Regions from separate parts of the Streptomyces noursei ATCC 11455 genome, predicted to be linked through region 2. Evidence: predicted binding sites of a transcription regulator. Region 2 holds the regulator's gene; the other holds the start of a gene.
The links. Region 2 encodes HrcA, which represses chaperone genes, less so after heat shock. Its sites were predicted from a motif close to TTNGCACTCNGNNNNNCNGAGTGCNAA; they were not measured.
Positions count from the first base shown of each region.

Region 1: the regulator HrcA is predicted to act here: its motif matches at 2,156-2,182, upstream of groES (co-chaperone GroES).

Region 1 is NZ_CP011533.1:5,295,913-5,310,982, forward strand. It holds gene SNOUR_RS22550 (class I SAM-dependent methyltransferase) at 1-419, opposite strand, end outside; gene SNOUR_RS22555 (FtsW/RodA/SpoVE family cell cycle protein) at 483-1,919, opposite strand; gene groES (co-chaperone GroES) at 2,328-2,636, shown strand; gene groL (chaperonin GroEL) at 2,772-4,397, shown strand; gene SNOUR_RS22570 (hydroxyacid dehydrogenase) at 4,492-5,502, opposite strand; gene SNOUR_RS22575 (SDR family NAD(P)-dependent oxidoreductase) at 5,680-6,453, shown strand; gene SNOUR_RS22580 (MOSC domain-containing protein) at 6,566-7,237, opposite strand; gene SNOUR_RS22585 (LysR family transcriptional regulator) at 7,316-8,227, shown strand; gene SNOUR_RS22590 (WhiB family transcriptional regulator) at 8,296-8,628, opposite strand; gene SNOUR_RS22595 (response regulator transcription factor) at 9,011-9,622, shown strand; gene SNOUR_RS22600 (sigma-70 family RNA polymerase sigma factor) at 9,902-10,477, shown strand; gene guaB (IMP dehydrogenase) at 10,646-12,148, shown strand; gene SNOUR_RS22610 (GuaB3 family IMP dehydrogenase-related protein) at 12,248-13,363, shown strand; gene SNOUR_RS22615 (nucleotide sugar dehydrogenase) at 13,422-14,669, opposite strand; gene SNOUR_RS22620 (glycerol-3-phosphate dehydrogenase/oxidase) at 14,918-15,070, shown strand, end outside.
Region 2 is NZ_CP011533.1:6,217,836-6,232,905, forward strand. It holds gene lepA (translation elongation factor 4) at 1-1,186, shown strand, start outside; gene SNOUR_RS26340 (AMP-dependent synthetase/ligase) at 1,491-3,380, shown strand; gene SNOUR_RS26345 (SpoIIE family protein phosphatase) at 3,657-5,783, shown strand; gene hemW (radical SAM family heme chaperone HemW) at 5,999-7,231, shown strand; gene SNOUR_RS26355 (DUF1876 domain-containing protein) at 7,312-7,587, opposite strand; gene SNOUR_RS26360 (DUF3097 domain-containing protein) at 7,683-8,525, opposite strand; gene SNOUR_RS26365 (MBL fold metallo-hydrolase) at 8,607-9,341, opposite strand; gene hrcA (heat-inducible transcriptional repressor HrcA) at 9,755-10,771, shown strand; gene dnaJ (molecular chaperone DnaJ) at 10,772-11,908, shown strand; gene SNOUR_RS26380 (nitronate monooxygenase) at 12,053-13,153, shown strand; gene SNOUR_RS26385 (16S rRNA (uracil(1498)-N(3))-methyltransferase) at 13,150-13,893, shown strand; gene SNOUR_RS26390 (OsmC family protein) at 14,022-14,453, opposite strand; gene SNOUR_RS26395 (histidine triad nucleotide-binding protein) at 14,666-15,025, shown strand; gene SNOUR_RS26400 (ribonuclease Z) at 15,032-15,070, shown strand, end outside.

The DNA of each region.
Region 1 (15,070 bases), 920 kb from region 2:
GCCCGGGCCGCCGCGCAGGCCAGCGGGTCGCGGTCCACGGCCAGCACCCGGATCCCGGCCCGGGCCAGCGCGAGCGCGTCGCCGCCGATCCCGCAGCACAGGTCGGCCAGGGTCCGCACGCCGGCCGCGGCGAGCCGGGCGGCGCGGTGGGCGGCGACCGAGGTGCGGGTGGACTGCTCGACGCCGTTGGGGGTGAAGTACATCCGCGCGGCGTCCGCGCCGAACTTCGCGGCGGCCCGCTGTCGCAGCCGGGCCTGCCCGAGGGCGGCGGAGACCAGCGGTGCGGGATGGTCGCGGCGGAGCCGGGTGGCGGTCGCCAGCTCGTCCGCCGGGTCGTGGTCCCGTAGGAGGGCCAGCAGTTCCTGGCCCTCGGGGGCGAGCAGCGCGGAGAAGGTGTCGAGGTCGGTCACCCGCACCATTGTGGGCCAGCCGGTGGGCCGGCCCGCGGACGGTCCCGCGGGCCGGTCGGCGGAGCGGCGCCGTCAGGCCCCGGGCGCGGGCGGCCCGCTGATCCGCGGCACCCGCTGGGTCGCGTCCGCGTCCGGCCGCTCCGGGGACGGGCGGACCGGCTCCCGGCGCCGCTGGGCGCTGTCGCTGACCCGCAGCAGCACCGCCACCATCACCCAGTTCGCGACCATCGACGAGCCGCCCGCCGCGAGGAACGGCAGCGCCTTGCCGGTCAGCGGGATCAGGCCGGTGACGCCGCCGGTGACGACGAAGACCTGGAGCAGCAGCGCGCCGGAGAGCCCGACCGCCAGCAGTTTGCCGAACGGGTCGCGGGCGGTCAGCCCCACCCGCATCCCGCGCTGGGCCAGCAGTGCGTACAGCAGCAGGACGGCCATCACGCCGGCCAGTCCCAGTTCCTCGCCGACGGTGGTGAGGATGAAGTCGCTGTTGCCGGCGAATCCGATCAGCTCGGGGTGGCCCTGGCCGAGCCCGGAGCCGCCTATCCCGCCGCTGCCGAAGCTGAACAGCGCCTGTGCCGCCTGGTCGGAGATCAGGCCCGGCGGCCGCTTGTTCTCCGGCAGGAAGATGTCCATCGGGTGCAGCCAGGCCATCACACGGCCCTTGACGTGTGGTTCGGTCGAGCCGACGACGCCGGCGCCGACCACGGCCATGAGCAGGCCGCAGACCACCCAGCTGGTGCGCTCGGTGGCCATGTAGAGCATGATCACGAAGACGCCGAAGAAGATCAGCGAGGTGCCCAGGTCGCGCTCGAAGACCAGCACCAGCAGGCTGATCACCCAGATCGTGGCGATCGGCCCGAGCTGTCGCCCCGGCGGGAGCTGCATGCCCATCACCCGGCGCCCGGACAGCGCCAGCGCATCGCGGTTGACCGTGAGGTAGCCCGCGAAGAACACCACGATCATGATCTTCACGAACTCGCCGGGCTGGAGCGACAGCGGCCCGAGCATGATCCAGCGCTTGGCGCCGAACTTGTCCGCGCCGAAGAACGCCGGCGCCATCAGCATGACCAGCGCGACCGCCATCGTCAGGTAGATGTAGCGCTGGAGCAGCCGGTGGTCGCGCAGCACCATCAGGATCGCGATGCAGACCGCCACCCCGATGACCGTCCACACCAACTGCCCGGTCGCGGCCTGGGCGATGTGCAGCCGGGGCTTCTCCGCGTAGGTGATGTCCAGCCGGTGCAGCAGCACCAGCCCGATCCCGGTCAGCAGTGTCGCCACCGGCAGGATCAGCGGATCGGCGCGCGGCGCGAACCGGCGGACGACCAGGTGCGGCACCAGCGCGATGAAGAAGACGCTCACCGCGAAGCCGGCCAGCCCGCCGGGGAGCTGCCCCTTCATCGACAGCTCGGTGTAGGCGTAGCCGAAGACGGTGATGAAGACGACGAACCCGAGCAGCCAGGCTTCGGTGCGCCGACGGTTCGGCGCGTGGGCCAGCGCGGCGAACGTCATGGTGCGCTCGGCGTCGCTCTCCGGTCCCCCGGGATTCCGGGAAGCGCTGGTCAGTCCGCGCACTGTTCCTCCGCGATCGATGGGTCAGGGCCGCGGGGCGGCCGGGTCGTGGCCCGGTGGCCAGCGGTCCCAGGGGCAAGACGGGCCGGTCGCGGGCGCGGTTGCCGTCGGCCGGCAGGTGTGTCCGACTCCACCCCCGGCCACCGGCAGCAGACACGGTACGCGTATACGGCGCGCTGGCACTCCGCTTGACCGAGTGCTAACCGCGTCATAGTCTCAGCGTTGGCACTCTCCCTCGGGGAGTGCCAACACAGCGACGGGCAGGTCCGGCACCCGCGACGACGGATCCACCTGGTCGCCACCTCAGACAGTTAACCCCGTGAGATCTCCGAAGGGGGAGGTCGGATCGTGACGACCGCCAGTTCCAAGGTTGCCATCAAGCCGCTTGAGGACCGCATCGTGGTCCAGCCGCTCGACGCCGAGCAGACCACGGCCTCCGGCCTGGTCATTCCGGACACCGCGAAGGAGAAGCCCCAGGAGGGCGTCGTCCTGGCGATCGGTCCGGGTCGCTTCGAGGACGGCAAGCGCGTCGAGCTCGACGTCAAGGTCGGCGACGTCGTGCTCTACAGCAAGTACGGCGGCACCGAGGTGAAGTACAGCGGCGAGGAGTACCTCGTCCTCTCGGCTCGCGATGTGCTCGCGATCGTCGAGAAGTAAGTCACCCAGATTTGCCCTGATCTGCGCCCCTGGTTCCCGCGTTCTCATCGACCCGGGGCAGGGGCGCAGTTCGTTTGAGCGAGAGCGGTCACGGCGGCGAGGCCGACGATCGCAACGAGAGGACTTGAAGCAGCCATGGCGAAGATCCTGAAGTTCGACGAGGACGCCCGTCGCGCCCTTGAGCGCGGCGTCAACAAGCTGGCCGACACCGTCAAGGTCACCATCGGCCCCAAGGGCCGCAACGTCGTCATCGACAAGAAGTTCGGTGCCCCGACCATCACCAACGACGGTGTCACCATCGCCCGCGAGGTCGAGGTCGAGGACCCGTACGAGAACCTGGGCGCCCAGCTCGTCAAGGAGGTGGCGACCAAGACCAACGACATCGCGGGTGACGGCACCACCACCGCCACCGTGCTGGCCCAGGCGCTCGTCCGCGAGGGCCTGCGCAACGTCGCCGCCGGCGCCTCCCCGGCCGCCCTGAAGAAGGGCATCGACGCCGCCGTCAAGGCCGTCTCCGACGAGCTGCTGGCGACCGCCCGCCCGATCGACGACAAGTCCGACATCGCCGCCGTCGCCGCGCTGTCCGCCCAGGACCCGCAGGTCGGCGAGCTGATCGCCGAGGCCATGGACAAGGTCGGCAAGGACGGTGTGATCACCGTCGAGGAGTCCAACACCTTCGGTCTGGAGCTGGACTTCACCGAGGGCATGGCCTTCGACAAGGGCTACCTGTCGCCGTACATGGTCACCGACCAGGAGCGCATGGAGGCCGTCCTCGACGACCCCTACATCCTGATCCACCAGGGCAAGATCTCCTCCATCCAGGACCTTCTGCCGCTGCTTGAGAAGATCATCCAGGCGAACGCCTCCAAGCCGCTGCTGATCATCGCCGAGGACGTCGAGGGCGAGGCCCTGTCCACCCTCGTCGTCAACAAGATCCGCGGCACCTTCAACGCGGTGGCCGTCAAGGCCCCCGGCTTCGGCGACCGCCGCAAGGCGATGCTCGGCGACATGGCCACCCTCACCGGCGGCACCGTCGTCGCCGAGGAGGTCGGCCTCAAGCTCGACCAGGTCGGCCTGGACGTGCTGGGCACCGCCCGCCGTGTGACCATCACCAAGGACGACACCACCCTCGTCGACGGCGGCGGCAACTCCGCTGACGTCGCGGGCCGCGTCGCCCAGATCAAGGCCGAGATCGAGACCACCGACTCCGACTGGGACCGCGAGAAGCTCCAGGAGCGCCTCGCCAAGCTCGCCGGCGGCGTCTGCGTGATCCGCGTCGGCGCGGCCACCGAGGTCGAGCTCAAGGAGAAGAAGCACCGTCTGGAGGACGCCATCTCCGCGACCCGCGCCGCGGTCGAGGAGGGCATCGTCTCCGGTGGTGGCTCCGCGCTGGTCCACGCCGTCAAGGTCCTGGAGGGCAACCTCGGCAAGGACGGCGACGAGGCCACCGGTGTCGCCGTGGTCCGCCGCGCCGCCGTCGAGCCGCTGCGCTGGATCGCCGAGAACGCCGGTCTGGAGGGCTACGTGATCACCTCCAAGGTGGCCGAGCTCGACAAGGGCAACGGCTTCAACGCCGCCACCGGCGAGTACGGCGACCTGGTCAAGGCCGGCGTCATCGACCCGGTCAAGGTCACCCGCTCCGCCCTGGAGAACGCCGCCTCCATCGCCTCCCTCCTGCTCACGACCGAGACCCTGGTCGTCGAGAAGAAGGAAGAGGAAGAGGCTGCCGCCGCCGGTCACGGCCACGGCCACGCGCACTGACCCCTGCGCAACCGCCGGCCGCATCCGCGCCGGCACCCCACGAGGCCCGGCCCCGCACCCCAGCGGGCCGGGCCTCGCCCGTACCCGGAACCCGTCAGGCCGAGTGCCCCAGCCCCTCCCGCCGCACCGGATCCGCGAACGGCAGCCCCCGCGCGTACCGCTCCACCTCGTCGAGGGCATGGTCGGCCATCCGCCGCAGCTCGGTGCCCATGGACCCGGCGACGTGCGGTGTGAGCAGCACGTTCGGCAGGTCGTACAACGGTGAGCCGGCGAGCGGGGTTTCGGGCTCGGTGACGTCGAGCACGGCCGAGATCCGCCCGCCGCGCAACTCCGCGACCAGCGCCGCCTCGTCCACCAGCGACCCGCGGGAGGTGTTGACGAGCGTCGCCCCGTCCGGCATCAGCGCCAACTCGCGGGCGCCGATCAGATGCCGGGTGGCGGCCACCTCCGGCGCGTGCACGCTGACCACGTCGCTGCGCGCGCACAACTCCGCCAACGCCACCGGCTCGGCCCCCAGCCGCCCCGCCTCCTGCTCGTCCACGTACGGGTCGTGGAGCAGCACCCGCAGGTCGAACGGGCGCAGCAGCGCAAGGACGCGGCGGCCGATCCGGGAGGCGCCGACGATGCCGACGGTGCGGCCGTGGTTGCCGGCGCCGTCCAGTTCGCCCAGCCAGTCGTGGGGCGCGCGCAGGGCGCGGTAGCGGTGGGCGGCGTGCAGCACGCGCTTGTTGGCGAACAGGATCGCGGCCAGCGTGTACTCGGCGACCGGCTGCGCATTGACCGCGGCGGCCGAGCTGACGGCGACGCCCCGGTCCCAACAGGCGTCGGTGACGAGCTGCTTGACGGACCCGGCCGCATGCACGACGGCCCGCAGCCGGGGCGCCGCCGCGAGCACCTCCGCGGTCAGCGGCGGGGCGCCCCAGCAGGTGAGCAGCACCTCGGCCTCGGCGAGGGCGGCGGCCACCGCGGGCCCCGGCGCGGCCAACTCGTGGGCGACGAGCCGGCAGTCCGTCCGGGCCAGCCGTTCGAGCCGGACCCGCTGCGGCTCCCCGAACAACCGCTCGGCGATACCCGGCCCCATGGCCAGAAGCAGTGCTGGGCGCATCTCTCGACTCCTCCTGCGTCGCGGCGGGGCGGACGCTCGGCTTCCGCCGCCCCTGGCGGTCGGTGCCTACCCGCCGGCGGCCCCGACCGTTCACGGCCCGCCGCCGCGGACCGACGGAAGCCAAACGCCACCCCGGCCGCAACGTGGGAAGCGCCGGCCCCCCGCTACCGTTCCGGTATGACGACTGCATTGATCACAGGAGCAACGGCCGGCATCGGCGCCGCATTCGCCCGCCGACTCGCGAGCGACGGGCACAGCGTGGTGCTGGTGGCCCGCGATGAGAAGCGGCTCCGGGAGCAGGCCACCGAACTGCACGACCGGCACGGGATCGAGGCGGAGGTGCTCAGCGCCGACCTGGCGACGGAGGACGGCATCGCCGCCGTCGAGGCGCGCCTGGCCGACACCAGGCGCCCGGTGGACCTGCTGGTCAACAACGCCGGCTTCGGCAACAAGGGCGAGTATCTCGAGGTCACGATGGCCGACGAGTTGACGATGCTGAAGGTGCACTGCGAGGCGGTGCTGCGGCTGACCACGGCCGGGGTGCGCGGGATGCGCGAGCGCCGGCGCGGCGCCGTGGTCAATGTGGCGTCGGTCGCGGCGTTCGTCCCGCGCGGCACGTACGGCGCGAGCAAGGCGTGGGTCGTGCAGTTCACCCAGGGTGCGGCGCGCGACCTGGCGGGCAGCGGGGTGCGTCTGATGGCGCTGTGCCCGGGCTTCGTGCGGACCGAGTTCCACCAGCGGGCCGGGATGGGCACGGACAACATCCCGGGCTGGATGTGGCTGGACGCGGACAAGCTCGTGGACGCGGCCATGAAGGACCTGGCGCGCGGCAAGTCGCTGTCCGTTCCGGACCCGCGCTACAAGGCCCTGATGGGCGTCGTGAAGCTGGCGCCGCGCGGTGTGCTGGGCGGCCTGACCTCGCGCACCGGTCGGAAGTACGGCCCGAAGTAGGGCCGGGACCGACCGCGCGGTTCGAGGGGCATCGCCGCGCCGGGCGGCACGTGCCCTCCGGCGTGGGCGGGCCGGTGCGGCGCCGGGGCCCGGTCGCCCGGGCCCCGTGGGGTCAGTTCGCGGTCCGCGCCGCGTACTTCGTCGCCGTCGCCCGGGCCTCTTCGTGCAGGGCGTCGCCCGCCGCCAGCAGTCGCGGCAGCAGTTCGCGCCGGGTGGTGAGGGCACGGAACATCAGCGCGACGGTGACGTCGTGGTCGGGCCGGTGCTCGACCGTCACGGTGTCGCCGGCGCGGATCTCGCCGGCCTCCAGGACCCGCAGGTACGCACCGGGCACCGCCGCCTGGGTGAACCGCTTGATCCAGCCGCGTTCGTCCAGCCAGCCCTGGAACGTCCGGCAGGGGATCCGCGGCGAGGTGACCTCCAGCAGCACCTCCTGGCCGATGCGCCAGCGTTCGCCGATCCGGGCGTCGGTGACGTCCAGGCCGGCGGTGGTGAGGTTCTCGCCGAAGACGCCGTTGGCCAGCTCGCGGTCCAGTTGCCGCTGCCAGTCGTCGAGGTCCTCGCGGGCGTAGGCGTAGACGGCCTGGTCGTCACCGCCGTGGTGGCGCAGGTCGACCACCGCGTCGCCCGCGAGGCCGCTGCCGGCGGTGCCCTTGGGGCCGGGGGCGGCCACCGTCACGGGCCCGTCCACCGGACGCTTGTCGATGCCCGTTCCGCCCTCGGCGGAGCTGTGGGCGGAGGGGGTGGCACGCCCGATGTTCACGGTCAGCAACGTCGCATTCATGTGCGCACAGTAGGACATCCGGCAAAAGCCTTCAGGCTATTTTTCACGTTCTGTCCAAGAATCGCTTATGCTCGAAGGGTGATCGAAGCCCGTCATCTCCGCGTGCTGCGCGCCGTCGCCCGGACCGGTTCCTTCTCCGCCGCCGCGCGGGAGTTGGGCTGCACCCAGCCCGCGGTCAGCCAGCAGATGAAGGCCCTGGAGCAGTCCGCCGGCACCCCGCTGCTGGTGCGCACCGGGCGCGAGATGCGGCTGACGCAGGCCGGTGAGGCGCTGGTCCGGCACGCGGCCGGCATCCTGGCGGGGCTCAGCGCGGCCGAGGACGAGGTCGCGGCCATCGCGGGGCTGCGCTCGGGGCGGGTGCGGCTGGTGTCGTTCCCGTCGGGCAGCTCGACGCTGGTGCCGACGGCGCTGGCCAGGATGCGGGCCGCGCACCCGGGGGTCCGGGTGTCGCTGGACGAGGCCGAGCCGCCGCGCTCGATCGAGCTGCTGCGCAACGGCGAGTGCGAGATCGCGCTGGCGTTCCGCTATCCCGAGGTGCCCGGCGCGGACCCGTCCGCCGGGGTGGAGTGGGAGGACCTGGTGGTCCGCCCGGTGCTGTCGGACCGGCTGGTCGGGCTGGTGCCGGACGGCCACCGGCTGGCGAAGGCCGGTGCCGCGTGCTTCGCGGACCTGGCCCACGAGCCGTGGATCGCGGGCTGCCCGCGCTGCCGCACGCATCTGGTCGAGGTGTGCGAGCGCGCCGGGTTCACCCCGCGCATCGACTTCGCCACCGACGACTATCCGGCGGTGATCGGGCTGGTCGGGGCGGGGCTGGGGGTCGCGGCGCTGCCCGAGCTGACGCTGGAGTCGGTGCGCCCCAAGGGGGCGTCGACGGTGCGGATGGAGCCTCCGGTGCACCGCGAGATCGTCGCGCTCACGCTGCCGGACCTGGCGCACGTGCCCGCGGTCGGGGCGATGCTGGATCAGCTGGCGGACGCCGCGGGGCGCTGACCGCCGCGGGCGGTGTCGCCCGCGCATTGTGCAGGAACGTTTCTTCGAATGGTGTGGGGCGCTGTCGGTCAGGCGCCCGGCATGGTCGCGTGTCGGGGCAGCGAGCTGGCCGGGACCATCCGGTGCCGGGCCCGTCCCATGAGCTCCTCGCGTTCGTCCTCCGTGAGGCCGCCCCAGACGCCGTAGGGCTCGCGGACGGCCAGCGCATGTGCCGCGCACTGGGCCCGCACGGGGCAGCGCATGCAGACCTCCTTCGCCGATGCCTCCCGCGCGCTGCGGGCCGCCCCCCGCTCGCCCTCGGGATGGAAGAAGAGCGAGCTGTCCACGCCGCGGCAGGCGGCCAGCAGCTGCCAGTCCCAGAGGTCTGCGTTCGGGCCCGGGAGGCGGGAGAAATCTGCCATTGCTTGTCCCCTCGGAGGCGATGCGTATCGGGCTCGGTGCTCACGACGTTACATCTACTGTCGAAGTAGATGTAAATATGACTCATTGCGAATCTAGCCGCAGTCAACGCGAAAATGGAAGAAACAGAGCCAAATAGGGCATAGGGTGCACGCGCGGATGCCGGCAGCTCAGTGAGTCGTCTGCGTATCCGGCTCCTCACGGAGCGTGCTGAACTCGGTCGCCGAAGCCGTAACTCTTTCGAGTGACCGTCGTTGAGTGTGCGGAGGTGGTTGGCAGAGGTAGTCCTCGGGCAGGTGTCCGAGGGGTTCGCCAACCGCCCAGGTGACGATACGTACCAGCCTGGAGGCTCAAGGTGACGCGCATCAGCTGCGGAGGGCGGACATGACTTCCGTCCTCGTCTGCGACGACTCCCCGCTTGCCCGAGAGGCGCTCCGTCGGGCGGTTGCAACCGTGCCCGGCGTCGAGCGCGTGACCACCGCGGCCAATGGCGAGGAGGTCCTCCGCCGTTGGGGGGCCGACCGCTCGGACCTGATTCTGATGGACGTACGGATGCCCGGCCTCGGCGGTGTCGAGACCGTGCGCCGACTGCTGTCCGCCGACCCCGGTGCCCGGATCATCATGCTCACGGTGGCCGAGGATCTGGACGGGGTCGCGCTGGCGGTCGCCGCCGGCGCCCGCGGCTATCTGCACAAGGACGCCTCGCGCGCCGAGCTGCGCGCGACGGTGACCCAGGCCCTGGCCGACCCGACGTGGCGGCTCGCCCCGCGCCGGCTGCGGTCGGCCGAGATGGGCGCCGCGCCGACGCTCACCGCCCGCGAGATCCAGGTGCTGGAGGGCATGAGCCACGGCCGCTCCAACGCCGAGATCGGGCGTGAGCTGTTTCTCTCCGAGGACACCGTCAAGACGCACGCGCGGCGGCTTTTCAAGAAGCTCGGCGCCTCCGACCGGGCCCATGCGGTGGCACTCGGTTTCCGCTGGGGCCTGGTCCGCTGAACCGTCGTGACGTGCAGCGATGCGGGGGAATGAAGATCCCCGCCCGCCCTCTGGCGGGCGGGGCGACATGGCGCCCCGCCCGCTGCCCGGTGCCACGGCGGCCCGATTCCCCGCGCGGTGCCGCATGCTTGAGGCATGGAGTTCCTCGGGGACGGGCCGGTCGGGCAGGAGGGGAGGGCGCACGAGATGACAGCCGGCGCACCTGCCGCGCATAACGCTTCAGTGCACAAGTGTGGACCTGATGCCGCGGATCGTTCGGCGTCAAGGCACCATGGACCGATGCGCGATGACGAGAAGCAGGAGATCGGCGCTCTCGTCGCACGCGCCGTCGAAGGGGACCGGCAGGCCACCCACGATCTGCTGGCCCACGTCCACCCCCTCGCCCTGCGCTACTGCCGCACCCGGCTCTCCCGGCTGCCCGGCGACGCCCGGCACTTCGTCGAGGATCTGGCGCAGGAGGTCTGTGTCGCGGTGCTGTGCGCGCTGCCGCGCTACCGCGACACCGGGAAGCCCTTCGAGGCGTTCGTCTTCGCCATCGCCGGCCACAAGGTCGCCGATCTTCAGCGGGCCGCGATGCGGCATCCGGGCAGTACGGCCGTGCCGTCGGACGAGATGCCCGAGCAGCCGGACGATTCGCTGGGTCCCGAGGAGCGGGCGCTGCTGAGCAGCGACGCGGAGTGGGCCAAGAAGCTGCTGGCCAATCTGCCGGAGAACCAGCGGGAGCTGGTCCTGCTGCGGGTGGCGGTGGGGCTGACGGCCGAGGAGACCGGGCAGATGCTGGGCATGTCGCCCGGTGCGGTGCGGGTCGCCCAGCACCGTGCCCTGAGCAGGCTGCGGGCGCTGGCCGAGCAGTAGCCCCCGAAGAGCGCGGAGTTCGATGGAACGCCGCCCCGCTCGTCCGCGGCGCGAAGTCACCGTAGGAAAGTACGAGTGACGAGGCCCTCATTGCTCGTGGAATGGGACACCGTACAAGGCCGTTAGCATGGGAGTCCGCGCTGAGGCAAGAGCATTGGGGAAGGTGTCATGAGTGACAACGTCGAGGGTATGCCCGCCAAATTCGCCATGCTCGGGCTGACATACGACGACGTGCTGCTGTTGCCCGGCGCGTCGGAGGTGCTGCCCAACGCCGTCGACACCGCGTCCCGCGTCTCGCGGAACGTCCGGGTCAACATCCCGCTGCTCTCGGCCGCGATGGACAAGGTCACCGAGGCGCGGATGGCGATCGCCATGGCGCGACAGGGCGGCGCGGGCGTGCTGCACCGCAACCTGTCGATCGAGGACCAGGCCAACCAGGTCGACCTGGTCAAGCGCTCCGAGTCCGGGATGGTCACCGACCCGATCACGGTCCGGCCGGACGCGCCGCTGGCCGAGGCGGACGCGCTGTGCGCCAAGTTCCGGATCAGCGGGGTGCCGGTCACCGACGCCGCGGGCAAGCTGCTGGGCATCGTGACCAACCGCGACATGGCCTTCGAGATGGACCGCAGCCGCCAGGTGCGCGAGGTCATGACGCCGATGCCGCTGGTCACCGGCAAGGTCGGCATCTCCGGCGAGGACGCCATCGAGCTGCTGCGCCGCCACAAGATCGAGAAGCTGCCGCTGGTCGACGACGCGGGCGTGCTCAAGGGCCTGATCACCGTCAAGGACTTCGTCAAGGCGGAGAAGTACCCGAACGCCGCCAAGGACGCCGAGGGCCGGCTGATCGTCGGTGCCGCGGTGGGCGTCGGCGACTCGGCCTACGACCGGGCGCAGGCGCTGGTCGAGGCCGGTGCGGACTTCCTGGTCGTGGACAGCGCGCACGGGCACAGCCGCGGCATCCTCGACATGATCGCCAAGATCAAGTCCAACATCGGCGTCGACGTCGTCGGCGGCAACGTCGCCACCCGTGACGGCGCCCAGGCGCTGATCGACGCCGGCGTGGACGGCGTGAAGGTCGGCGTGGGCCCGGGCTCGATCTGCACCACGCGGGTGGTCGCCGGTATCGGCGTCCCGCAGGTCACCGCGATCTACGAGGCCGCGCAGGCGTGCCACGCGGCGAACGTGCCGCTGATCGGCGACGGCGGTCTGCAGTACTCCGGCGACATCGCCAAGGCGATCGCGGCCGGTGCGGACACCGTCATGCTGGGCTCGCTGCTGGCCGGCTGCGAGGAGTCGCCGGGAGAGATGGTCTTCGTCAACGGCAAGCAGTTCAAGTCCTACCGGGGCATGGGCTCGCTGGGTGCGATGCAGTCCCGCGGCCAGGCGCGGTCGTTCTCGAAGGACCGCTACTTCCAGGACAACGTCCTCTCCGAGGACAAGCTGGTGCCGGAGGGCATCGAGGGCCAGGTGCCCTACCGCGGCCCGCTGGCCTCGGTCGCGCACCAGCTCGTCGGCGGTCTGCGCGCCTCCATGGGCTACGTCGGCTCCGCCGACATCCCCGAGCTCAAGGAGAAGGGCCGGTTCGTGCGGATCACCGCCGCCGGTCTGAAGGAGAGCCACCCGCACGACGTGCAGATGGTCACCGAGGCGCCCAACTACGCGCGCAGCTGACGGTCTCCTCGACGCCGGCTTCGCCGAGTGGCGGCCGGATGCGCCCCCAGTCTTCCCCGTCGGGGATACTGGGGGCGTATCCGTAGGAAGGCAGAACCAGTGACTGAGATCGAGATCGGGCGCGGCAAGCGCGGCCGCCGGGCATACGCGTTCGACGACATCGCCGTGGTACCCAGTCGGCGCACCCGCGACCCGAAGGAGGTCTCGATCGCCTGGCAGATCGACGCCTACCGCTTCGAGCTGCCGTTCCTGGCGGCCCCGATGGACTCGGTGGTCTCCCCGCAGACCGCGATCCGCATCGGTGAGCTGGGCGGCCTCGGCGTGCTCAACCTCGAAGGGCTGTGGACCCGCTACGAGGACCCCGAGCCGCTGCTGGCGGAGATCGCGGAGCTGGACGGCGCCACCGCCACCAAGCGGCTCCAGGAGATCTACGCCGCGCCGATCAAGGAAGAGCTGATCGGGCAGCGCATCAAGGAGGTGCGCGAGGCCGGTGTGGTCACCGCCGCCGCGCTCTCCCCGCAGCGCACCGCGCAGTTCTCCAAGGCGGTCGTGGACGCGGGCGTGGACATCTTCGTGATCCGCGGGACGACGGTCTCCGCCGAGCACGTCTCCAGCGCCGCCGAGCCGCTGAACCTCAAGCAGTTCATCTACGAGCTGGACGTGCCGGTGATCGTCGGCGGTTGCGCGACGTACACCGCGGCGCTGCACCTGATGCGGACCGGCGCGGCGGGCGTGCTGGTCGGCTTCGGCGGCGGGGCGGCGCACACCACCCGCAACGTCCTGGGCATCCAGGTGCCGATGGCGACCGCGGTGGCCGATGTCGCCGCCGCCCGTCGGGACTACATGGACGAGTCCGGTGGCCGGTACGTGCACGTGATCGCCGACGGTGGCGTGGGCTACTCCGGCGACCTGCCCAAGGCGATCGCCTGCGGCGCGGACGCGGTGATGATGGGCTCGCCGCTGGCGCGGGCGACGGACGCGCCGGGCCGCGGCCACCACTGGGGCATGGAGGCGGTCCACGAGGACGTGCCGCGCGGCAAGCGGGTCGACCTCGGTGCGGTCGGCACGACGGAGGAGATCCTGTGCGGTCCGTCGACGACGCCGGACGGGACGATGAACTTCTTCGGTGCGCTGCGGCGGGCGATGGCCACCACGGGCTACTCCGAGCTGAAGGAGTTCCAGCGGGTCGAGGTGACGGTCGCGCCGCGGCGGTAGGCCCCGTCTGAGGAAGTGTGAAGCCCGGCTGCGCGTTGGCGCGGCCGGGCTTCTCGCGTCACAGGCGGTGGGCGGCGCCGGTGGGGGTGGCTCCGCGGGTGTCGAGGAGGAGTTGCGCCTTGACCGCCAGGCCCTGGAGGTCGTAGGTGCGGTGCGGCTGGAGGAGCACCGTCAGGTCGGCGGTGGCGGCGGCCTCGTAGAGGGAGTCGGCGCGGGGGACGGGGCGGCCGTGGACCTCCCAGTGGGGGACGTAGGGGTCGTGGTAGGTGAGGTGGGCGCCCAGGTCGCGCAGGCGGGCGGCGACCTCGTGGGCGGGGGTGCCGGCCAGGTCGGCGAGGTCGGGCTTGTAGGTGACGCCGAGCAGCAGGACGCGGGCGCCGCGGGCGGACTTGCCGTGCTCGTTCAGGAGCGTGGTGCAGCGCTGGATGACGTAGGTCGGCATCCGTCCGTTGATCTCCTGGGCGAGTTCCACCATGCGCAGCGGTGCGCCCGGTGAACCGCCGTGCGGGGCGCGGTGGTTGGGGTCGATGGGGGCGGCGTGACCGCCGACGCCGGGGCCGGGGCGGAAGGACTGGAAGCCGAACGGCTTGGTCTCGGCGCAGCGGATGACGTCCCACAGGTCCACGCCGATCTCGTGGCAGTAGACCGCCATCTCGTTCATCAGGGCGATGTTGATGTGGCGGTAGTTGGTCTCCAGCAGGTTGGCGGTCTCGGCCTCGCGGGGGCCGCGGGCGCGGACGACCTTGTCGGTGAGCCGGCCGTAGAAGGCGGCGGCGGCCTCGGTGCAGGCGGGGGTGAGGCCGCCGATGACCTTCGGGGTGTTGCGGTAGTGGTGGGTGCGGTTGCCGGGGTCGTGGCGGGTGGGGGAGCAGGCGAGGTGGAAGTCGCGGCCGGCGGTGAGGCCGGAACCGGCTTCCAGGAGGGGGCGGAGGAAGTTCTCGGTGGTGCCCGGGTAACCGGCCGATTCGAGGATGACGGTGGTGTGCGGGCGCAGGCGGGTGGCCAGGGTGCGGGCGGCGTCGGCGAGGGCGGACAGGTCCAGGGTGCCGTCCGCGCCGAGCGGGGTGGGTGCGCACAGGACGGCCGTGCGGACCCGGCCCAGGGCGGCGGGGTCGGCCGTGGTGCGGAAGCCGGCGGCCAGCAGCCGGCGGACCTCGGTGGGGGGGAGGGGGCCGCCGGTGCCGGGGAGGGCGGCCACCTGGGGATCGGGGTCGTAGCCGATGGTGGTGAGGCCGGCGGTGGTGGCGGCCTGGGCGAGGGGGAGACCCAGGTGACCGAGTCCGATGACGGCGAGATCTGCGGGCATGCTGCGGCCGTCCTTCCCGAGCGAGTGTGTGGGCCCTGCGCGGTGTCCTGGTGGTGGCCGGCGGCGCGCGGCCGCCCGAACCACTAAAAGGACATAAGTAGACTAAGCGGATATTTGACCCAGAATGGGTATTGGCGGATCGAGGTGGCCGGGTGTTGCCGCCCTGAGCGGAAGGTGGTCGCCGGAACCAACCGCGGAGAGAATCGACGGACGGGGGGTCCGGCTCCGAATCACAGCGGGAGGCAGTGGTGAAGACAGCGACACTCGGACCGGCGCAGCGCGCCAAGGCACTCACCCAGATGGCGGAGCGGGAACTGGACTTGCTGGTGGTCGGCGGCGGCGTCGTCGGCGCCGGTACCGCGCTGGACGCCGCGACCCGCGGGCTGGACACCGGGCTGGTC
Region 2 (15,070 bases):
GAAGGTCGTCGACGGCACGCTCTCCAAGCGCGAGCGCATCAAGATGATGTCCACCGGCGCCGCCCACGAGCTGCTGGAGATCGGTACGAACTCCCCGGAGATGACCGCCGCCGACGGCCTCTCGGTCGGCGAGGTGGGCTACCTCATCACCGGCGTGAAGGACGTCCGCCAGTCCAAGGTCGGCGACACCATCACCCAGCTCAACAAGGGCGCCGAGGAGCCGCTGGGCGGCTACAAGGACCCGAAGCCGATGGTCTTCTCGGGCCTGTACCCGCTCGACGGCTCGGACTACCCGGAGCTGCGCGAGGCGCTGGACAAGCTCCAGCTCAACGACGCCGCGCTGGTCTACGAGCCGGAGACCTCGGCGGCCCTGGGCTTCGGCTTCCGCGTCGGCTTCCTGGGCCTGCTGCACCTGGAGGTCATCCGGGAGCGCCTGGAGCGCGAGTTCGGCCTCGACCTGATCGCCACCGCGCCCAACGTGGTCTACCGCGTGGAGATGGAGGACGGCGCCGAGCACACCGTCACCAACCCCAGCGAGTTCCCCACCGGCAAGATCGACGTGGTGCACGAGCCGGTCGTCCGGGCCACGATCCTGGCGCCCAGCGAGTTCATCGGCGCGATCATGGAGCTCTGCCAGACCCGGCGCGGTTCGCTGCTGGGCATGGACTACCTCTCCGAGGACCGGGTCGAGATCCGCTACACCCTGCCGCTCGCGGAGGTCGTCTTCGACTTCTTCGACCAGCTCAAGTCCAAGACCCGCGGCTACGCCTCGCTGGACTACGAGCCCACCGGCGAGCAGACCGCCGACCTGGTCAAGGTCGACATCCTGCTGCACGGCGACAAGGTCGACGCGTTCTCCGCGATCACCCACAAGGACAAGGCGTACGCGTACGGCGTGCGGCTGGTCGGCAAGCTGCGCGAGCTGATCCCGCGGCAGAACTTCGAGGTGCCGATCCAGGCCGCCATCGGCAGCCGGGTCATCGCCCGTGAGACGGTCCGCGCCATCCGCAAGGACGTCCTCGCCAAGTGCTACGGCGGTGACATCTCCCGTAAGCGGAAGCTGCTGGAGAAGCAGAAGGAGGGCAAGAAGCGGATGAAGATGGTCGGCAACGTGGAGGTGCCGCAGGACGCGTTCATCGCGGTGCTGTCCTCCGACTCCGAAGGCGAAGGCAAGGCGAAGAAGTAGCGCAAGCGGGACGCGCGGCGGGCGCGGGACGCAGGGGCGGGGCGTCGGTTCCTCAGGGAGCCGGCGCCCCGTGCCGTTTCCCGGTGGCCCCTCGGGGCGGCGGCGTTCCTCGGGGCAGCGGGGCCGGTCGAACGACGTTTCGGGGCCCATCGGTCAAGCACGTGTCATGTGCACTTATCGCTCGGGTCACATCGTGAACCAGTCGGGTGCAGCCCCTTACGCGGCGGCGTCACGCGCTCTACTCTGATCACTGCTCAAGGTTACTCGCGAGTCACCAGCAACGAAGCGGGCCCCGGAGGACGCCGTGACCGACACTCACACGCTGATCGACAACCGGCCGCCTTCGGTGGCGACCCTGTTCCTGGAGCGGGTCGCGGCCACCCCGGATACCGAGGCATACCGCTACCCGGTCCCGTCCTCCACCGGCACCGGACCGGACGACTGGGGGGTGCTGACCTGGAGCCAGGCCGCCGAGCGGGTGCTCGCCGTGGCCGCCGGGCTGATCGCGCTGGGCGTGCACCCCGAGGAGCGGGTGGCGCTGGCCGCCAACACCCGGGTGGAGTGGATCCTCGCCGACCTCGGCGTGCTCTGCTCCGGCGCCGCCACCACCACCGTCTACCCCTCCACCAACACCGACGAGACCGCGTTCATCCTGGCCGACTCCGGCAGCCGGGTGCTGATCGCGGAGAACGCCGCACAGCTCGCCAAGGCCCGCGAGAAGCGCGCCGAGCTGCCCGAGCTGGCGCACGTCGTGGTCATCGACGGGGCCGACGCCCGGCCCGCCGAGGACGACCCGGAGGACTGGGTGCTCTCCCTCGCCGAGCTGGAGAAGCGCGGCACCGCCTATCTGGAGCGGCACCCCGAGTGCGTCGAGGAGCGGGTCGCCGCGCTCCGCGCCGACCAACTGGCCACCCTGATCTACACCTCGGGGACCACCGGCCGCCCCAAGGGCGTCCGGCTGGCCCACGACTGCTGGGCGTACATGGCCCGCGCCATCCAGGCGACCGGGATGGTCACCGCGGACGACGTGCAGTACCTCTGGCTGCCGCTGGCGCACGTCTTCGGGAAGGTGCTGACCGCCGGGCAGGTCTCCGTCGGGCACGTGATCGCGGTGGACGGCCGGGTCGACAAGATCATCGAGAATCTGCCGGTGGTCCGCCCGACCTACATGGCGGCCGTCCCGCGGATCTTCGAGAAGGTCTACAACGGCGTCGTGGCCAAGGCCCGGGAGGGCGGCGCGGCCAAGTACAAGATCTTCCAGTGGGCGGCCGGCGTGGCCCGCGAGTACGCCAAGGTCTCCCAGGACAACTTCCGGCACACCGGCAACGCCTCGGTGCCGTTCGCGCTGGCCGCCAAGCACAAGGTCGCCGACGCCCTGGTCTACGCCAAGCTGCGGGAGGCGTTCGGCGGCCGGCTGCGCGCCGCGATCTCCGGCTCCGCCGCCCTCGCCCCCGAGATCGGCTACTTCTTCGCCGGCGCCGGCATCCACATCCTGGAGGGCTACGGCCTGACGGAGTCCAGCGCCGCCAGCTTCGTCAACCCCGGCGAGGCGTACCGCACCGGCACGGTCGGCAAGCCGCTGCCCGGCACCGAGGTCCGGATCGCCGAGGACGGCGAGATCCTGCTGCGCGGCCCCGGCATCATGCAGGGCTACCACGGCCTGCCCGAGAAGACCGCCGAGGTCCTGGAGGAGGACGGCTGGTTCCACACCGGCGACATCGGCGAGCTGTCCCCGGACGGCTATCTGCGGATCACCGACCGCAAGAAGGACCTGATCAAGACCTCCGGCGGCAAGTACATCGCGCCCGCCGAGGTGGAGGGCCAGTTCAAGGCGATCTGCCCGTTCGTCTCCAACGTGCTGGTGCACGGCGCCAACCGGAACTTCTGCACCGCCCTGATCGCACTGGACGAACCGACCATCCTCAAGTGGGCCGAGGAGCACGGCCTGGGCGGCAGGAGCTACACCGAGGTCGTCGCCACCGACCAGGCCCGCGCGCTGATCGACGGCTACGTGGAGCGGGTCAACGAGGGGCTCCAGCGGTGGCAGCAGATCCGCAAGTTCCGGTTGCTGCCGCGCGACCTGGACATCGAGCACGGCGAGATCACCCCCAGCCTCAAGGTCAAGCGGCCGGTGGTGGAGCGGGCGTTCAAGGACCTGCTCGACGAGATGTACGCCGGCGCGCGGGAGGCGTAGCGGCGCCTGGCGCGGTGCGGAGCGGGCCCCGGGAGCGCCCGGGGCGCCCCCGCGCCGCACCCTCGTGCCCGTCCGGCGGCCGGCGGTCCGGCGCACTCCGGGCGGGCCCTGCGGGGTGCCGTGGCGCGCCGGCCAACTGCCGTGCCGCGTCAGCCGAATTGACCCCTCTGACCACGCACTTCCGTGACACACCGCTTATGCGTGGGCTCGTTCTGTCACTCTGGCGTTGGCGCATCCGGCGTCGCTGGGGAACTGCTCGGGAGTTGCTCAATGAGGATGACAACTTCGGTCGGACGGGACGACGTTACCGGGGCCGCCGCCCGCTCCCTGCGGGCCACGCTGCCCGGCGACCCACGGGCCGCGGCGGCCGCGCGGCGGTTCGTCCGGGCCGCCTTCGCCGACTGGACCGCGCGCCGGCTGCCGGGCGCCGACCGGCTCACCGACCGGCTGGCCGACGAAGCGGTGCTGCTGGTCAGCGAGTTGGTGACCAACGCGGTGGTGCACGCGGGCACCACCGTCGACGTGCTCTGCCGGCTCGACCCCGCCGAGGAGCCGGTGCCGCACCCCGACGAACCCCCGGACGCCGTTCCCGAGGAACCGCCCCGCCCCGGCCTGGTCGTCGAGGTCTCCGACCGGCACCCCACCCAGCCGGTCCGGGCCCGCGAGGACACCGGGGCCCACGAAGGCGGCGGCCACGGGCTCCGGCTGATCAGCGCGGTGGCCGAAGCCTGGGGCGTCACCTACCGGCGGGCGATGAAGACGGTGTGGTTCCGGTTGCCGGTCGGTGGCCCGGACGCCGCCTGGCCCGAGCCGGACACCGCCGACGGCACGTACGACGCCTACGACACCTATGACGCCTACGACAGCTACGGCACCTACGACGCCTTCGGCACCGCCGATGCCGCCGGCGCCCCCGATGCCGCCGGCTCCCTCGACGCCTACGGAGTCCTCGACGACCGGACGTTCCGGCGCGAACTACGGGCCTCCGAGCTCCTCGCCCCGGTGCCGCGCCGCCCCGCGCCGCCCGAGGACCGCCCCGAACGGGACCGCGGCGGCGTCGACAACGGCGCGCTGTCCTTCCTCGCGGAGGCGTCCGACCTGCTCTCCGGACAGCTGGACGCCGACCAGGTCGCCTCGCTGGCCTGCCAGCTGATCGTTCCGCGGCTCGCCGACTGGTGCGCGGTATGGCTGCACGACGGCGACGGCGGTGCCCCGGGGCGCGGCCTCAGCGAGGACGGCGAGGTGCCGCGGCTGGCCCGGGTCTGGCACCTGTCCGAGGGCCGGATCGACTCGCTGCGGGCCTCCCTGGAGAAGGCGCCCCCGGGCCTGGGCGACGACGGCAGCACCGACAGCCGGCCGGTCCCGGTGCCCTGGCCCTGGCCGTACGAGCCGACCGGCCGCGAGACCGGCGGCGCGGCCCTGGCCTGCCCCCTGGTCGCCGGCGGCCGGCGACACGGCACCCTGCTGCTCGGCCGGGCCGGGCTGCGCCGCTTCCCCGGCGAGGTGGTCGCGCTGACCGAGGACCTGTGCCGCCGGGCCGCCCGGGCGGTGGCCACCGCCCGCGCCTACAGCCGCCAGGAACGCATCAGCCGGGTCCTCCAGCGCCGGCTGCTGCCCCAGGGGCGGGCGCGGGTGCCCGGGGTCGCGTCGGCGGTGGTCTACGAGCCGCGCGAGGGCGCCTGGGCCGGCGGCGACTTCTGGGACCTCTTCGACGCCGGCGACGGCCGCTGGTGCTTCGCGCTCGGCGACGTCTGCGGCAGCGGGCCCGAGGCCGCCGCGGTCACCGGGCTGGCCCGGCCGGTGCTGCGGCTGCTGGCCCGCGACGGCTTCGGCGTCGCCGAGGTCCTGGACCGGCTCAACAAGACCATGGCCCGGGAGGCCGCGGACTCCGTCGCCGCGGTCGCGGCGGCGGTGGCGGCGGCCGGCGCGGGCGCGGAGGCCCCGGTGGAGATCCGCGAGGAGGGCGAGCAGGCCCGCTTCCTCTCCCTGCTCTACGGCGAGATCGTCCCGTACCGCGGCGGCGACGGCGGCGCCCGCTGCACCCTCGCCAGCGCCGGCCACCCGCTGCCGCTGGTCCTGGGCGTCGACGGCGTGGTCCGGGTCGCGGCGGCCCCGCAGATGCTGCTCGGCGTCGTCGAGGACGCGTCGTACGTCAGCGAGTCCTTCGACCTCTGCCCCGGGGAGACGCTGCTGTGCGTCACCGACGGGGTGACCGAGCGGCGCTGCGGCCGGCGGCTCTTCGACGACGAGGACGGGCTGGCCTCGGCGCTCGCCGCGGCGGCCGGGCGGAGCGCCGAGGCCATCGCCGAGCACATCCGCCGCACGGTGCACGCCTTCGGCCCCACCCCGCCCGACGACGACCTGGCGCTGATGGTCCTCCAGGCGGCGGGCGGGCGCCCGTAGGGGAGGGGCGAACGGATCCCGTAGGGGGTGCGCGGCCCCCCTGCGGGGCCACAACCGGGTGGGCGGGGGCGGTATTCCGGCCGGCCGACCGGGGCCTGCCGCCACCCCGGGCCCGACCCCACCCCGGGGCCCGCCGCCGCGGGTGCCCAGGGGTCGCCGCCCGCTCTCCGGGCGCCCCGCTCCGGAACCACTCGGCATGACGGACAATGGACCCCATGCCTTCCGCACTGCCAGACGGTGAGCCGATGCCCGAGGACGGGGCGCTGCCCCGCCATGCGCTGACCGGCGCCGCCCAGCGCCCCCTCGGCTTCTATCTGCACGTGCCGTACTGCGCCACCCGCTGCGGCTACTGCGACTTCAACACCTACACCGCCGGCGAGCTGCGCGGCCCCGGCGGCGTCCTGGCCTCCCGCGAGAACTACGCCGACACCCTCGTCGAGGAGGTCCGGCTGGCCCGCAAGGTGCTCGGCGACGACCCCCGCCCGGTGGAGACGGTCTTCGTCGGCGGCGGCACCCCGACCCTGCTGCCGGCCGCCGACCTCGGCCGGATGCTGGCCGCGCTGCGCGACGAGTTCGGGCTGGCGCCCGACGCCGAGATCACCACCGAGGCCAATCCGGAGTCCGTCGATCCGCGCTACCTCGCCGAGCTGCGCGCGGCCGGCTTCAACCGCGTCTCCTTCGGCATGCAGAGCGCCCGGCAGCACGTCCTGAAGATCCTCGACCGCACGCACACCCCGGGCCGCCCCGAAGCCTGCGTCGCCGAGGCCCGGGCGGCCGGCTTCGCGCACGTCAACCTCGATCTGATCTACGGCACCCCCGGCGAGTCCGACGACGACTGGCGGGCCACCCTCGACGCCGCCACCGGCGCCGGCCCGGACCACGTCTCCGCCTACGCCCTGATCGTCGAGGAGGGCACCCAGCTGGCCCGCCGGATCCGCCGCGGCGAGATCCCGATGACCGACGACGACGTGCACGCCGACCGCTATCTCATCGCCGAGGAGCGCCTCACCGCCGCCGGCTACTCCTGGTACGAGGTCTCCAACTGGGCCACCACCGAGGCCGCCCGCTGCCGCCACAACGAGCTGTACTGGACCGGCGCCGACTGGTGGGGCGCCGGCCCCGGCGCGCACAGCCACGTCGGCGGCGTCCGCTGGTGGAACGTCAAGCACCCCGCCGCCTACGCTCGGGCCCTCGCCGAGGGCCGCTCCCCGGGGGCCGGCCGCGAACTGCTCGCCGACGAGGACCGCCGCGTCGAGCGGATCCTCCTGGAACTCCGCCTCGCCGCCGGCTGCCCGCTCTCCCTCCTCACCCCCACAGGGGCCGGCGCCGCCGCCCGCGCGGTGGCCGACGGCCTCCTGGCACCCGGCCCGTACGAGGCGGGGCGGGCCGTGCTGACGCTCCGCGGTCGCCTCCTCGCGGACGCGGTGGTCCGCGATCTGGTGGACTGACGCCTCCCGACGGGCCGGTGCCTCCCGACGGGCCGGCGTCAGCGGCCCAAGCGGCCAACGGCCCGACCGGCCGGGGGACTTCAGTGGGTCAGCGGCCGCGACACCCGCCCCGATGCCGAGTCGATCTCGTCGTGCGCCTTGGTCAGCAACTGCATCGCCAGATCATTGAGGGCCCTGGCCCCCGCGACCTCCTCGCCGACCCGGGGCTGATTCCCGTCGGCCGGGTGGCGGCTGGCATAACCATGGGACCGCACTTCGGTCCCGTCGGGCAGTCGTACCAGCGCGGCGGCCCGGGTGCGGTGGGTGTCCTCCTCGAATTCCAGCTCGACATGCCATCCGACAGCAGTCTTCAACATGGCGGTCACCTCCGGAATCGCTGCTACCAGAGTGCGCTCACCGCCGGTCCGGCGCACGGCGTGCACCAGGGGTGCTCGCCGTGCGCGGCGGGCCCTCAGCGGCCGTCCGCCCCCTCCGGCGCCGTCACGAAGTCGATCAGCTCCTCGACCCGGCCCAGCAGCGCCGGCTCCAGGTCCTTGTAGGACCGCACCCGCGACAGGATCCGCTGCCAGGCCGCACCGGTGTTCTCCGGCCAGCCCAGCGCCCGGCACACCCCGGTCTTCCAGTCCTGGCCCCGGGGGACCCGCGGCCACGCCGGGATGCCCACCGAGGACGGCTTCACCGCCTCCCAGACGTCGATGTACGGGTGGCCGACGACCAGCGCGTGCTCACCGGTCACCGCCGCCGCGATCCGGAACTCCTTCGAGCCGGGGACGAGGTGGTCCACCAGGACGCCCAGGCGCGCGTCCGGGCCGGGGGCGAACGCGTCGACGATCGCCGGGAGGTCGTCGACGCCCTCCAGGTACTCCACGACGACGCCCTCGATCCGTAGGTCGTCGCCCCAGACGCGCTCCACCAACTCCGCGTCGTGCCGCCCCTCCACGTAGATGCGACCGGCGCGGGCGACCCGGGCGCGCGCCCCGGGGACCGCGATCGAGCCGGACGCGGTGCGCGCCGGGCCGCTCGGCGCCGGACGGCTCTGCGGCCGGACGAGGGTGACGGTCCTGCCCTCCAGGAGGAAACCGCGCGGCACCATCGGGAACACCCGCTGCTTGCCGAAGCGGTCCTCCAGCGTGACCGTCGGGCCCTCGGCGGTCTTCTCGCACCGCAGGACCGCGCCGCAGTAGCCCGTCACCACCTCCTCGACGACCAGCCCGGGATCGGCCGGCACCTCGGGCACCGGCTTCGGCTTCTTCCAGGGGGGAGTGAGGTCGGGGCTGTAGTGCCTGCTGTGCATGCGGGTCTGCTTCCTGGGGATCGGCGGGGCGGTGGGCCCCGGTGCACGGGGCGCCGGGGCGACGGTCGACGGGGTGGCGGATCAGGGCGAGTCGGCGCCGAAGCGGGCTGCCAGGGCGTCCCGCTGGGCGCGTACGAAGCGGGCGTCGACCACCGCGCCGTGGCCGGGCACGTACACCGCGTCCTCGCCGCCCAGCGCCAGCAGCCGGTCCAGCGCGGCGGGCCAGAGCCGGGGCAGGGCGTCCCGGCCCGCCTGGGGCTCGCCGGACTCCTCGACGAGGTCGCCGCAGAACACGATCTCCCGTTCACCGGCCCGGCCCGGCACCAGGACGGCCAGGTCGTGGGGGGTGTGACCGGGGCCGACGTTGGCCAGCAGCACCTCCCGGTCCCCGAGCCGGACGGTCAGCTCCCCGTGCACGTGGTGGTGCGGGGCGACCAGCAGGTCCGCGGCCTCCGCCGCGGTGTCCGGGTCCACGCCGTGCCGGACCGCGGAGTCCCGCAGCTCCTCCTTGCCGTGCCGCAGCAGCTCGGCCATCCCGGTCGCGCCGAACACCTCCACCCCCGCGAAGGCCGCGGTGCCCAGGACGTGGTCGAAGTGCGCGTGGGTGAGCGCGACATGCGTCACATCGCGGCCCAGTACCGCGCGGACCGTCCGGCGCAGTTCGGCCCCGGCGCCGAGCGTCGGGCCGGTGTCGACGATCAACACGCCCTCCGAGCCGGCGATCACGCCGATCGTCTCGTCCCAGCCGGGCATCCGGCGCCGGACGACACCCTCGCCGAGCCGCTCCCAGCCCGCCTCTTCCCATGTGGTGCACATACCGAGACGCTAGCCCCTGTCGTCGAACTCCCGCCTGCCGTCCGGCGTCCGGCACGCACCGCGGGCATCGGACGGGAGCGCGGCGAGAGTGCGACGAGGGGCCTGGCGCCCCCGCGGTAGCGTGGCCCGGAACCGGTGGTGAGCGGCCGGACGCCGGTCCCGTACGGATACCGCCCGGGGCATCGGCCCGGGGCCGTGGCGGGGCGGGATCAGGGGGACCTCGGGGTGCGATCAGGGGGCTCTCAGAGGCGACCCGGGGGTCGGATTCCGCGGTGGTGGGTAAGCCCTCGGTACGCCCGCCCTTGCCGCATCCGTGCTACCCGGCCGTACACTGGCTCCGGGTCTGGCACTCGGCCCGTGCGAGTGCCAGGAGAAGAGACGACACGGCGGGACGGCCGACTGGAGGTGGCGGAATGCTCAGTGAACGCAGGCTCGAAGTGCTGCGCGCCATCGTCCAGGACTATGTCGGGACGGAGGAGCCGGTGGGCTCCAAGGCGCTCACCGAGCGCCACAAGCTGGGTGTCTCCCCGGCCACCGTCCGCAACGACATGGCGGTCCTGGAGGACGATGGCTACATCGCCCAGCCGCACACCAGCGCCGGCCGGATCCCGACGGACAAGGGCTACCGCCTCTTCGTCGACAAGCTCGCCGGCGTCAAGCCGCTGTCCGTCCCCGAGCGACGGGCGATCCAGAACTTCCTCGACGGCGCCGTCGACCTGGACGACGTGGTGGGCCGCACGGTGCGCCTGCTGGCGCAGCTGACCCGGCAGGTGGCGGTGGTGCAGTACCCGTCCCTGACGCGGTCGACGGTCCGGCACGTCGAACTCCTGGCGCTGGCCCCGGCCCGGCTGATGCTGGTGCTGATCACCGACACCGGCCGCGTCGAGCAGCGGCTCATCGACTGCCAGACACCGTTCGGCGAGACGTCCCTGGCGGATCTGCGCGCCCGGCTCAACAGCCGGATCGTCGGCCGCCGTTTCACGGACGTCCCGCAGCTGGTGCAGGATCTCCCGGAATCCTTCGAACAGGACGACCGGGCCACCGTCTCGACAGTACTGTCGGTACTGCTGGAGACTCTGGTGGAGGAGACCGAAGAGCGGCTCATGATCGGCGGCACCGCCAATCTGACGCGCTTCGGGCATGATTTCCCCCTGACCATCCGGCCGGTGCTGGAAGCCCTCGAGGAGCATGTGGTGATGCTCAAGCTGCTCGGGGAGGCCAAGGACTCGGGCATGACCGTGCGCATCGGGCATGAGAATGCTCACGAGGGCCTGACGTCCACCTCGGTCGTCACCGTCGGATACGGTTCTGGCGACGAGGCCGTCGCGAAATTGGGCGTGGTCGGACCGACCCGCATGGACTACCCCGGAACGATGGGAGCGGTACGCGCAGTGGCACGTTACGTCGGACAGATCCTCGCGGAGTCGTAAGTGGCCACGGATTACTACTCGGTCCTCGGTGTCGGTCGGGACGCCTCGCAGGACCAGATCAAGAAGGCGTTCCGGCGGCTGGCGCGCGAGCTGCACCCGGACGTGAATCCGGACCCCAAGACCCAAGAGCGGTTCAAGGAGATCAACGCCGCCTACGAGGTCCTCTCGGATCCGCAGAAGAAGCAGGTCTACGACCTCGGCGGCGACCCCCTCTCGCAGTCCGGCGGTGCCGGCGGCGCGGGCGGCTTCGGCGCGGGCTTCGGCAACTTCTCCGACATCATGGACGCGTTCTTCGGCACGGCCTCGCAGCGCGGCCCGCGCTCGCGGACCCGCCGCGGCCAGGACGCCATGATCCGCCTCGATGTCGAGCTCAGCGAGGCCGCGTTCGGCACCACCAAGGACATCCAGGTCGACACCGCCGTCGTCTGCACCACGTGCAGCGGAGAGGGCGCGGCGCCGGGCACCTCGGCGCAGACCTGTGACATGTGCCGCGGTCGCGGTGAGGTCTCGCAGGTCACCCGGTCCTTCCTGGGTCAGGTCATGACCTCCCGGCCCTGCCCCCAGTGCCAGGGCTTCGGCACGGTCGTGCCGACGCCGTGCCCCGAGTGCGCGGGCGACGGACGGGTCCGCTCCCGCCGCACCCTCACCGTCAAGATCCCGGCCGGTGTCGACAACGGCACCCGGATCCAGCTGGCCGGCGAGGGCGAGGTGGGTCCCGGTGGCGGCCCCGCCGGTGACCTCTACGTCGAGATCCACGAGCTGCCCCACCCGGTGTTCCAGCGGCGCGGCGACGATCTGCACTGCACGGTCACCATCCCGATGACCGCGGCGTCACTGGGCACCAAATGCCCGCTGGAGACGCTGGACGGGATGGAGGAGGTCGACGTGCGGCCCGGCACCCAGTCCGGCCAGTCGATCCCGCTGCACGGCCGCGGCGTGACCCACCTGCGCGGCAACGGCCGGGGCGATCTGATCGTCCACGTCGAGGTGCAGACCCCGACCAAGCTCGACCCGGAGCAGGAGGAACTCCTGCGCCGACTGGCCAAGCTGCGCGGCGAGGAGCGCCCCCAGGGCCAGTTTCAGCCGGGGCAGCAGGGGCTGTTCTCGCGGTTGAAGGACGCGTTCAACGGGCGGTAGTCGTTCGGCCGCTCGCCCGGGAGTGTTCCCCGGGCGAGCGCGGCACGAAGCAGGAGCCACCTCGACCGGGGCGGCGGTCCGGGAGTTTCCCGGTGACCGCCGCCCCGGTTCTGGGTGGGGCGCCGGGCGTGACACGATGTGGGCATGCCCACCGCGCTCACCGATTTCTGCCGTCACCCCATCGTGCAGGCCCCGATGGCGGGCGGCGGCTCCGGACCCGAGCTGGCCGCCGCCGTCTGTGAGGCCGGTGGCCTCGGCTTCCTGGCCGCCGGCTACAAAACCGCCGACGGGATGTACCAGGAGATCAAACAGCTGCGAGGGCTGACCGGCCGGCCCTTCGGCGTCAACCTCTTCATGCCGCAGCCCGCCCTCACCGACACCTCCGCCGTCGAGGTCTACCGCGAGCAACTCGCCGGCGAGACCGCCTGGTACGAGACCGAGCTCGGCGACGTCAACGGCCCCACCGACGACGGCTACGACGCCAAGGTCGCGATTCTGCGCGACGACCCGGTGCCGCTGGTCTCCTTCACCTTCGGCTGCCCCTCACGGGCGGTCCTCGACGCGTTCGCCGAGGTCGGTACGTACACCGTCGTCACGGTCACCACCGCCGCCGAGGCCCAGGCCGCCCAGTGGTCGGGCGCGGACGCGGTGTGTGTACAGGGCGTGGAGGCGGGCGGTCACCAGGGCACCCACCGGGACGATCCGCACGCCGACGGGACGGGCTCCGGGCTGGGCCTGCTGGCACTGCTCGCCCAGGTCCGGGAGACGGTGCAGATCCCGGTGATCGCCGCCGGCGGGCTGATGCGCGGCGCGCAGATCGCGGCGGTACTGGCCGCCGGGGCCTCGATGGCGCAGCTGGGCACCGCGTTCCTGGCCACCCCCGAGTCCGGCGCCAACCCGCTGCACAAGCAGGCGCTGACCAACCCCCTTTTCACGCATACCGAGTTGACCCGGGCGTTCTCCGGGCGGCCGGCCCGCGGCCTGGTGAACCGTTTCCTGCGGGAGCACGGCCCGTACGCCCCGGCCGCCTACCCCGCCGTGCACTACCTCACCGCCCCGGTCCGCAAGGCCGCCGCCAAGGCGGGCGACGCGCAGGGGCTCAACCTCTGGGCGGGGCAGGGGCATCGGCTGGCGCGGGAGATGCCCGCCGGGCAGTTGGTGGGGGTACTGGCCGCCGAACTCGACGCCGCCCGCGTCTCGTTGGGCCTGGGCGGTGCGGGCTACGGACCGGGCGGTGCGGTGTGACCGCGCCCGTCTTCCTCGTGGAGTCGCTCGCCGGTGTACGGGCCGGGGGCACGCTGACCCTGGACGGCCCCGAGGGCCGGCACGCGGTGTCGGTGCGGCGGCTGCGGGTCGGCGAGGAGGTCGTGCTGACCGACGGCGCCGGGACCGGTGCCGAGGGCACGGTCGCCGCCGTCGAGGGCAAGGACCGACTGACCGTCGCCGTCAGCGGGCTGCGCACCGAGGAGCCGCCGGTGCCCACCCTCACCGTGGTGCAGGCGCTGCCCAAGGGCGACCGCGGGGAGTTGGCCGTGGAGACCATGACGGAGACCGGGGTGGACGCCATCGTGCCGTGGTCCGCGGCGCGCTGCGTCACGCAGTGGAAGGGCGAGCGGGCAGCCAAGTCGCTGGCCAAGTGGCGTGCCACGGCACGCGAGGCGGGCAAGCAGTCCCGCCGGCTGATCTTCCCGCGGGTCGCCGACCCGCTGTCGACCAAGCAGGTCGCCCAGCTGCTCGCCGACGCCGACTTCGCCGCCGTCCTGCACGAGGAGGGCAGCACCCCGCTCGCCACCGCCGAACTCCCCACCGAGGGCTCGATCGTGCTGGTCGTCGGCCCCGAGGGCGGGGTCTCGCCGGAGGAGCTGGCGGCCTTCGCCGAGGCGGGCGCCAAGCCGTACCGCCTGGGCGCGTCCGTGCTGCGGACGTCCACGGCCGGCACCGCGGCGACCGCCCTGCTGCTGGGCCGCACCGGCCGCTGGAGCTAGGGCCTGTCCGATGGGACAGGCCCTAGGTCGGGTCCGCAACCGTCCCGTCGTGCGCCCGCGGCGGGCGACGGGGCGGTTGCGGCGTGCCGGCCGCCCCAAAGGCCGGCCGGCACGCCGCCGTTGGTCCGTCAGCCGAGCAGTTCGGCGTGGAGCGTGATGTTCTTGACGCCCGCCAGTGCCTGGCTGACCGGGCAGTTCTTCTTGGCGTCCTCGGCCGCGGCCTGGAAGTCCGCCTCGGACAGGCCGGGGACCCGGGCCTTGACGGTCAGCACGATGCCGGTGATGCCCTCACCGGGCTGGAAGGTGACGTCGGCCCGGGTGTCCAGCGCCTCGACGGTGTGGCCCTTGCCGGCCAGGCCGTGCGAGAAGGCCATCGAGTAGCAGGAGGAGTGGGCCGCCGCGATCAGTTCCTCGGGGCTGGTCACGCCGCCCGGCTGCTCCGCACGGGCGGGCCAGTTCACGTCGTAGGTGCCGATCTTGGACGATTCCAGGGCGACGGTGCCCTTGCCCTGCAGGAGGTTGCCTTCCCAGTGGGTGGTGGCGGTGCGCGTGGTTGCCATGGTGCATAACTCCCGTTTGTGGGGCCAATGCGGTCTGAGAGATCAGCTTAGGCTCTGCCGGGCCGCGATCCGGGAGACCGCCCCCGGGGCCGCCCCCCGGGGAGGGCCGCCACGGGCCGCCCCCGGGACGTGCCGGGGCGATCGGCTAGCATCCGGAGGGCGTACGCAGGGTGCGTACCGCGCATGCCGCGCGACCCGGGAGGAGTCCACCGGTGGCGGGAGAACCGCAGGCCGACTGCCTGTTCTGCAAGATCGTGGCGGGAGAGGTACCGGCGACGATCGTCCGCGAGACCGAGACCACCGTCGCGTTCCGCGACATCAACCCCCAGGCTCCGACGCACGTCCTGGTGATCCCCAAGGCCCACTACCCGAACGCGGCGGAGCTCGCCGCCGCCGAGCCGAAGGTGATCGCCGACATACTGTCCGAGTCCCGCGAGGTCGCGGCCGACGACCAGATCGAGGAGACCGGCTACCGGGTCGTCTTCAACACCGGCTCCGGCGCCGGCCAGACGGTCTTCCACGCCCACCTGCACGTCCTCGGTGGCCGCGGCCTCCAGTGGCCCCCCGGATAACGAGCCATGTCCGTACGCGAACTGGTCGTCCTCGGGACCGCCAGC